DNA from 3 places in the Aliiglaciecola sp. 2_MG-2023 genome. Region 2 is predicted to be linked to each of the others. Evidence: predicted binding sites of a transcription regulator. Region 2 holds the regulator's gene; each other region holds the start of a gene.

Region 1 (3,200 bases), on a different contig from region 2:
GCTTTATGATCTTTCAGCAATAGTAGTTGGCCTTCAAAAATATCTTTATAAAGGTTAATGGCGATAATTAAATCCGCTCTGGACCCTGACGATGATACAGCCTCATCCATCGGTAAAACTTGAAGTAAAGAATCTAGCCGTACAAGCGGCGTCACATATGGCCTTGACCACTCACGACTAGCTTGGCTTGCGTGCAAGTATAAGTTCGTTAAAGAAGCATGGTTCACAAGTTCAGCGCGTAAAGATTCGTTGTTTAAAACGCTCATATCACCGTTGGTTATAAGCTGCTGGTATGTATCTGAATGGCCTTCAGGAGGGGGCAAGTTGAATGCCGTTTCAAAGAAACTTTGCATCAGCTCCAAATCCGTACCTTTGGGATAATTGATAATTTGTTGCTGGAACTTTTCTATTATCGGTGCGTTAACCTCAAGAAATTCAATATACTCGTCGGTATTTTTCTCAAGCATCGTAAAGTCGGAGTGTAACCGTTCTATGATTTGTTGCTCACGTTTGTTGTCTTTGCGTTCTTCATTCCAACTGGTGATTTGAAACGCAATCAAGATGCCGGCCACGACTATGAAAAAATCGATGGCAACAGCAAACCAATTCTGTTCTTTGACGTGTTGTGAAATTCTTCGTAATAACAAATCGAATCCCTCCTGATATGTTTGCCAAGCTTAGCACAGTAGTTTTGCAATAAAGAATACAATAATAAAGAAGACACCCATCTTTTAAAAATGATCTTGAAAACAGATTAATGGGTTATAGAAAGGCTAAATTTTCCGGAGTTTTGGTGTAGTCTTTACAGTGTCAATATGACTTTTAAGTTTAAAGTTGATCGTGATGAAGGTGCAAGCCAGTGCAATTAAGAAGCAAAAAAAACCGTATATCAGAATTTATTCTCTCGTTGTTAGATAGAACCTCATACACTAGACATGAGCTGGACAAAATAATTGTCGGTTCAATTAGTCGTCGATATTTGTCTGAGCCGATGTATGCGGTAGATCACTTACGAAGAGCACTTGTTGACTACGGATACATGTCAAAGGATCCTGTTACCGATATTTACACAATAACAGAAACAACCGAAAAGCTTCAGGTACAGCATCATCGTATTGAAAGTGGACTGCAAAAGGCAATAGACGACGCACCCGAAGTGAAAGTGCAGTGTGAGTTTTGCGATAATAAAGCTAAGCCATCAGCAATGCTGAACCACTATTATAAGAAGCATTCACTGAAGGATTATTTAGATACGATTAAACAAGAGTTTGGTAATTCTTACATCAATGGTTAACTAATATCGCCATTTGCACTGTGTCTTTTTAATTAATGATTTACCTGATATCTGAAGAAGGTAGAGGCGTGTCATATCAAGGTGACAGGAATCTGAAAAGCCATGATGACAGCCTTGATTGCAGCCGATGGATTGCCGCCCTAATTACCAGAGTAATAGTGACAAGAAAACTGTGTTAATCAAACTTGCGCTTTCGTTGCTTTAGTCGCTCTTCGCGCTTTTTTCTCTGTTTTATTTTATCCCGCCAAACAGAGACAACGATTGCAACAATTATGGCTACAAACAAAAAAGCAATGCCCACTCCAGACCAAAAACACAATTGCTCGTAAACACATGGTAAGCCAATTTGAATTTCAGTGTTGTTCACAATTTTTGCTTACTCCAAACGTAATACTCTGTCCAATTCGCCAGATGTAAGTGACTTATCATTCTGACCATTTTTACTCTTGATAGAGTAGACCTGTTTTTTGTCAAAAGCCTTTCTGTTTCTGCATTATTGCGATCAAATTCAGTAGGAATCAGTAATATTAGGAAAGTCGACGACACTAACGTAGATTCAAATTTTACTTTCAAAAGCAGGGAGCCTCTAAAAGTTTTGAAAGAATTTAGACGTGCTATTAACTCAGTAGTTTATCCCGTTAAACATGACCTAGATCAATATATAAGGCTGTCTAAGGCGTACACTGAAATTGTCAAATTTAAACCATAAATATGAGGTAAATTCAGCATGCAAGTAGAAAAACATACGCTTAGTCATGATCTTCCAGAGCATAAACACACTATCCGTCATCTTAAAATGAATGATCGGCATTTTGTTAAACAGTTTGACGAGTATCATGATGTCAATAAGCAGATTCATCACATTGAAGAACAGAATGAGGCGGTCTCAGACGAATATCTAGAATCGTTAAAAAAGCAACGTGTGGTACTTAAAGATCAATTGTTTGCGCAAATAACTGAGACTGAGAAAGCGCTTTAATTTTTAGCAAGCTTTTTGACAATGACAAGGCGGCTATAAAATGAAAATGCACAAAGGTTTATTGCTCTTCTCTGTTTCCCTTCTGCTTTTTGGCGTTATGTTCATCCAGGGATGCACCAGTCAGATGGCCACCAATCTCAGAAAAGTCACTTACCCGCCAGATTTTAAATACGTTGAACCGTCGAAATTGCGTTCAGATATGGATCGCCTCGCACAACAAATGCGTGTTTTAGAGTTTGCGCTAAGCCAGCAACATGAGCCGCAAAGTGTCGGTTTTGCTAAGCAACAACAGCAAGTATTATCTACTTTGCAGAATATTGAAAAGATAGCTTCTGGATTGCGCGCAGGAGATGCGGGGGCCAGTCACCCTTTTCTTCAAGACTATATGCGTGACTTTGTAAGTAAAGTAGACAATGCACGCATTGCCGCGTCTTTGGAAAAACCGAGTTATTACTTGGCTGGGAAAGTGTCTGGTGCCTGTACTAACTGTCATAGCGTAAATCGCTAAGCTCGTTCAAAAATAGCAAAAACCTGCGGGGCAGATCCCGCAGGTTTTGTTGGTCTTATTGTTTTGCAGTGTTTGTCTTTTTTAAGCTTTCAATGTCGGCTATTAGATAGGCCACAGAGGCTTTGTTAAGACCATTGTATATGCCACGAACATGTCGGTTTTGATCAATCAATAACAGACTTTCGGTATGTAAAAAATCATCTGTGTTTTGAATGTTACCCAAATCTTCACTGGCAAAATAGGCCGACTTGGCAAGTGAATATATCGCGTCCCTATCTCCGGTGGCTAAATGCCATTTGCCACTAACGATGCCATTGGTATCCGCATAATCTTTCAACAAAGCAACTGAATCAGAGGTTGGTCTAATAGAGTGTTGAAGAATTTTCACTTCAGGATCATCAATGAACCTTTCTTGAACC
Region 2 (3,200 bases):
ATTGAATTCTTGAGCGTGCTCAAGCATACATTTGGCGTGGTGTTGTTTAACTGACTCTGTATAGCCAACCGGATCGAACTCTGGTATTTCGATGGCAATATTAACCGGTGTACCTGGGTAAGAATTAACCAAGTTTACATGTCCTTCCAGTAAATCAGCCATCAATCCAGCGGTTTTAGTGATTAACTTGTTTAAGCTATGATGTTCTTCATCTTCACTGCCCACATCTACCGCAGCTAAAATATTGCCATTAATAGGCCAATCATGTTCTTTAACAAGTAAAACTGGAACCGGTGATTTACGTAGGATATGCCAATCAGTCGGGGTGAATATCACTGACTTTAGGGTGTCATGCTCGTGGGTTCCTTTGACGATTAAATCATAGCTGTGATCAATCACTTCGAACAATACACTTTCATATGGCCGATTATGCCAGACCACTTTTATATCTACTGAAATAGATGAGTTAGCCGCTAGGGGTTCAACTATATTGGCAAGCCAATCGGTTTTGTCATCCACCACAGCTTGGCGCATCGTTTCTCTTTCATCCACGGTGAGCATAGTGGTCATTTCATAAGAGAAATCATATATGGACAGAAACGCAGTAATACTGGCGCCGGTCTTTTCTGCCAATAAAAGCGCTCTTTTAAACGCTTTTTGATCTTCTGTAGTTGGGTCTACAACAGCTAGTATTTTGTTAAATACGGACATAAATTAATTCCCTTCAAACGTTTACACTACGTATATTAAGTGTATGGCTACTTTAGCTAGTTTGCCAATTAACAGACTAATTGTTTTGACCTGAATCAATTTAAATTAAAAGACTTAACCGCAGGCTTGTTTATTTAAAACGTGTTCACCAAGTTTCTCTCTAAGTACCGCCAAATTGAGAATTTGTATAAATTTCCCATCAACTTTGATGATATTTTCTTTTTGAAAACGGGTGAGTAAACGACTGACGGTTTCAACAGTTAAACCAAGGTGATTACCAATTTCGTTTCGGGTCATGGTTAAATTAAATTCTAATTCAGAAAAACCGCGGGAGCGAAAACGATCTGATAGATTAATTAGGAAGTGGGCAAGACGTTCTTCTGCTGTGCGCTTGTTTAATAACATCATGAGACTGTGATCTTGGTTTATTTCTGTGCTCATAATTTTAAGCATTTCTTTGCGCAGTGTAGGAAGTTGTGCGCTCATAATATCTAACTTGTCGTAAGGTAACTCACAAACCATGGAGGTTTCCATCGCTTGATTATAACTTTGATATTTTTCAGAAAATAGTCCATCAAAGCCGACAATATCACCGGGAAAATGAAACCCTGTAATTTGTTGTTCGCCATCGGGAGAGGTTATGTAAGATTTAAATGAGCCCGTTCTTACTGCAAACAGCGACGTAAATTTTTGCCCAGGAATAGTTAATTGATCATTTTTATGCAAAGGGCGCTTGCGTTCTATGATTTCGTCCAAACTCTCCATTTCAGTCTGATTCAGAGCCACCGGTATACATAGGTGATTAAAACTGCAGTTTTGGCAGCGAATACTGAACTTGTTCGGATCTGACATTAGTTAATTCCAATTAATTCATTAGTTACCAATTATGAATCCCTTGGTAACATAAAATCAAGCCAAATAAGCATAATAAGACTGCAACGCTTCGTTTTACCACTGGTTGGGTCAACCATCCTCTTATTTGGCTGGCGCTGGCTCCCATTGCTAACATGATGGGCAAAGTGCCCAAGCCAAAGCAAAACATGGTGATAGCACCTTGTACCACACTGCCGGTGGAAACACTCCATGTTAACGTCGAATAAACCAATCCACAGGGCAACCAGCCCCAGATTAGGCCATAGGGTACAGCATAGATTGGGTGTTTAAAGGGAATGAAACGCTTTGATATGGGACTAATTTTACGCCAAAAAATAGCGCCAACTTTTTCTACTTTAACCAGTAGTTTTGACCACTGTCCCACATATAATCCAAGCAGAACCATAAATACTCCGCCAAAAAGGGTCAGTGCTTGAGGATTGATAAAGGATTTTGTGGTGACGATCTGACCCAACAGCCCAGCGATTGCGCCAGCGAAACTATAAGATAAAATGCGGCCTGAATTATAGGCAATTAAATACGGCCATTGTGACTTATTCTTTGGTAATGCAAACGTAAATGAGGTCACAATTCCACCGCACATCCCAGCGCAATGCACACTTCCAGCAAGTCCGATTAATATTGCAGAAAACCAGCTTAAGTCGTTCATTTGTCGTTAGTTTTTGGCTTTTTTACTTGTACTTTTTTATCCACGTCATCATCGAATAGAATGTTGTATCCTTGACGCTCTAAATCTTCAAACTGATTGGATTTGACCGCCCAAAAAAAGATCCCTATGGCTAACAGTACTAGCACAATAGCGATGGGGATTAGCACATAAATAATACTCACTTTAATTTCCTATTAGCGCTGGTTAACGTAGTAAACGAATAGAGTTTGCGACCACAATAATTGAACTTAACGACATGCCAATTACGGCCATCCACGGGCTTAAATATCCGGCTACTGCTAGGGGAAGAATTAACGCGTTATAGCCAATGGCCCAAACCATGTTCTGTTTGATTTTGGTACGCACTTTAATCGCCATACTAACAGCAAACTTAACATTACTTAATTTTGAATTTAATAAAATGATATCGGCAGAACGTTTCGCCATGTCACTGGCGTCACCTACCGCAATTGATACATCAGCAGCGGCCAAAACTGGGGCGTCATTGATGCCATCACCAATCATCAAAACTTTGTGTCCTTTGGCTTGTAAGTTTTGAATGTATGTCAGTTTTTGTATTGGCGTTTGTCTAAAATAAACGTTCGGGATACCTAAAGAATCAGCGACCAAAGACGCGTTTATTTCTGAGTCACCACTTAACATCACCAATTGTTTGCTGCGTAAGTCATCGACGAGTTGTTTTGCGTCTTTTTTAACTACATCTTTTACGCTAAATGCAGCAATTAATTGCTTACCCAATTGCAGATAAACTCGAGAGTCATCCTCAGTGGGTCGTAAACCATCACTGTTATCAAGAATACTTATGTTACCTATCTTAACGACTTGAGATTGGTAGGTTCCTTGTAAACCTTTTCCCGCCACAGTAACTACTTGGGAAACTGCGCAGGGGGTCTGAGATTGAAACGCGTGAGATATCGGATGTTTT
Region 3 (3,200 bases), on a different contig from region 2:
AACCTTTGAGTTTCTTTATGAAAACGGCGACTTCTATTTCATCGAAATGAATACACGTATTCAGGTTGAACATCCTGTCACAGAAATGATCACTGGTGTGGATTTGATTAAAGAGCAACTTCGTATTGCTGCTGGTCAACCTTTATCCATTGAACAAAAAGATGTTCAGATTCGCGGTCATGCCATTGAATGTCGAATCAATGCAGAAGATCCAGCGACCTTTATGCCTAGCCCTGGAAAAATTAATATGTTCCATTCGCCAGGTGGTTTCGGTATTCGTTGGGAATCTCATATATATGCCGGGTACAGTGTACCTCCTCACTATGACTCTATGATCGGTAAGTTAATCGCTTATGGAGAAAATCGTGACGTGGCAATTGCGAGAATGCGACATGCCCTTGATGAATTAGTTGTAGAAGGAATTAAAACCAACATTTCCCTACAGCAAAGCATTATGGCAGATGAAAACTTCTTTAACGGTGGTACAAACATCCACTATTTAGAGAAAAAGCTTAAACTCGCATAATCTATGACGTAAAGGGCCTATCTAGTCTAAATTAGGTAGGCCCTGATTATTCCTCTCCCTGCTATTCAATAATTTTTCGTGTCCGTATTGCTATCTCTGTACTGCTTCAACGACTTTTAAAATATTAAACTTGAGCTCATTCCATTTACTGTAGTAAGTTTTCGATACTATATGTATTCGAACGGTATTTTTGTGAATCTAACACCAAGCCTCTTATTGCCTTTTCTGGCGCTTATTTGCCTTCCTTGCCTAGCTCAAATCGATACCACTATGGACGATGAACACACCAAAAAACCACTTTGGGAGGCAGGTATCGTCGGTGCTGGATTTAGCACCCCAGAATATCCAGGCGCAGCTAAGAATCACAACAATGGGTTTGTAGTCCCTTTTTTTATTTATCGCGGCGATATTTTCAGAATAGGCGAAAATAGCGTTATACGTGCGGTTGCGGTGGAAAAGGATTGGATAGAAATAGATTTGTCTATTGATGCTGCTTTTAGCGCAGACTCCAGTGACGACTCAGTGCGCGCCGGTATGCCCGATCTGGATTTTGTCTTCGAGGTAGGCCCACAAATTCGTCTTAAGCTTTTCGAAAGCGGTAAAAAAGCCACTGGTCTTCAGCAAATCCAATTAAAAGTACAAAGTCGCGCGGTATTCTCAACTGATTTTTCATCATTATCCCACCGAGGATATGTGTTGAACCCAGAATTGACCTACCAATACATTGGCACATTGCAATCCGAAGATCGCTTTAGAATTAGTGTATCGCCTAGTTGGGGCACAGAAAAACTGCACGACTATTTTTACCAAGTTGATAGCCAATTCGCCACCCAACAGCGGCCTGCATACGATGCAAAACAAGGCTATTTGGGTCTGGAACTCTCTACCGGCTACATGTTCAATGTGACCCCTACTGTTCGCATGTTTATGAGTGCGACCTATCATTTCCATAATGCAGCCGCCAACCTCGACAGCCCCTTATTAGTGGATAAAAATAATTATGCTTTTGGAGCAGGTGTAATTTGGCAGATTAAAAAAAGCAGCGAATATCAAAACTAAAAGGCGCAAAATACATTCCCATTGTGCAATTCAGCTATTCTTGAGTCATGTATTATAAAACTTTGATTTACATCAATGTTTCGAGCGTTTTTGGTTGAGCCAGATCAATATCAGAAAAATTCAATGCCGTAAGCTTTCCCCATCAAACTTAAACACATATTTCGATGGAGAAACACATGAAAAAACTAGCAGTCTATCTTGCTGTAGCTATCGCTCTTGGCGCTACTAATGCACAAGCCTACACAACCGGTGATATGATTTTACGTGCCGGTGTAACCACTGTTGCACCAGATGAATCAAGCAGTAATGTTTTTATCGGTAGCACGGATGTTGGTGTTGGCGTGAATGTAGATAACAACACTCAGTTAGGATTAAATTTTGCGTATTTCTTGTCACCCAATTGGGCGATTGAAGTACTAGCAGCAACGCCTTTTGAACATGATATTGGTTTAGACACAGTGGGCGCATTAGGCTCAACAAAACACTTACCGCCTACTATCTCAGCTAATTACCACTTCTTAGATGCCGATAGTGCATTTCAGCCTTATGTTGGTTTAGGTGTTAACTACACTATTTTCTTCAGTGAAGATTTCACCGCAGCCAATCAAGAAGCGGGCTTTAGTGACTTAGAGTTAGATGACTCTGTTGGTTTGTCTGCACAAATCGGCTTTGATTACATGTTGGACGACAATTGGTTTGTTAACGCTTCAGCGCGCTATATAGATATCAGCACTGAAGCAACATTTACTAATAATGGGACTGCTGGAACAGTGGATGTGGATATTGACCCATTTGTTTATTCACTGACTGTTGGTTATAAATTTTAAACCAACCCCAAACGACGATCAAAACGGGCACTGAAGTGCCCGTTTTTTTTGGCTAAAAATTCTGTCGTCTATTTATCTGCGTTAATACTATTTTAAGGTAAACTTTCTATAATGATAGGGAAGATCAATATGCAATTTGTAACTGACTTAACCTATTGTCAATTTCCCAACCGATTGCTGTAAATGAAAAAGAATCAATTATTATGCGTATTTTATTAGTAGAAGACGACCACGCGTTATCGGAAGCCTTAAGCAAATCATTGCGAACCCAAGGCTATGCCGTTAATTGTGTGTTCAACGGCAAAGACGCGATAGCCGCGCTAAACTCAGACGATTGCAATTTAATGATTCTTGACCTTGGATTGCCGGATATGGATGGGTTAACCTTACTTGATAAAATCCGCAAACAAAAAAACCCGATTCCAACACTGATATTAACCGCCCGTGACTCTACCTCGGATAAAATCCAAGGCTTAGATAAGGGCGCAGATGACTATCTGCCAAAACCGTTTGAAATGTCAGAATTATTGGCCCGTTTACGTGTGATGGAAAGGCGGTTAGGCACCTCTCAACAGTCCTTAGTAACCTGCGGACCAGTCAGCCTAGATATTACTCATCACTTATTGATAATTGATAATCAACCAATAGAAACCTCCCGTCGTGAATTTACCCTGCTGAAATCCTTAATGGAAAATCTTGGGCGTATTCAATCCAAACAACAACTGGAATCTAAGCTATATGAATGGGGCGATGAAGTGGCAAGTAATACAATCGAAGTTCACATTCAC

What was found. The regulator FNR, encoded in region 2, switches genes on or off when oxygen is low (the NO sensors DNR and NnrR bind a similar motif). The targets are predictions, from matches to a motif close to TTGATCTAGATCAA.
Region 1: a site for FNR is predicted at 1,939-1,952, ahead of Q4567_RS13165 (YdcH family protein). Genes of this name have one in related genera too.
Region 3: a site for FNR is predicted at 1,680-1,693, ahead of Q4567_RS10505 (OmpW family protein). Genes of this name have one in related genera too.

What each region holds. Positions count from the first base shown of each region.
Region 1 covers NZ_JAUORY010000012.1:6,351-9,550, forward strand. Annotated here, with positions in the region: gene Q4567_RS13150 (DUF6090 family protein) at 1-647, opposite strand, end outside; gene Q4567_RS13155 (hypothetical protein) at 860-1,294, shown strand; gene Q4567_RS13160 (hypothetical protein) at 1,470-1,661, opposite strand; gene Q4567_RS13165 (YdcH family protein) at 2,022-2,273, shown strand; gene Q4567_RS13170 (hypothetical protein) at 2,314-2,781, shown strand; gene Q4567_RS13175 (SCO family protein) at 2,837-3,200, opposite strand, start outside.
Region 2 covers NZ_JAUORY010000005.1:234,332-237,531, reverse strand. Annotated here, with positions in the region: gene uspE (universal stress protein UspE) at 1-711, opposite strand, end outside; gene fnr (fumarate/nitrate reduction transcriptional regulator Fnr) at 826-1,563, opposite strand; gene Q4567_RS07565 (sulfite exporter TauE/SafE family protein) at 1,589-2,254, opposite strand; gene ccoS (cbb3-type cytochrome oxidase assembly protein CcoS) at 2,251-2,436, opposite strand; gene Q4567_RS07555 (heavy metal translocating P-type ATPase) at 2,459-3,200, opposite strand, start outside.
Region 3 covers NZ_JAUORY010000008.1:124,078-127,277, reverse strand. Annotated here, with positions in the region: gene accC (acetyl-CoA carboxylase biotin carboxylase subunit) at 1-526, shown strand, start outside; gene Q4567_RS10510 (MipA/OmpV family protein) at 797-1,585, shown strand; gene Q4567_RS10505 (OmpW family protein) at 1,762-2,412, shown strand; gene Q4567_RS10500 (response regulator) at 2,616-3,200, shown strand, end outside.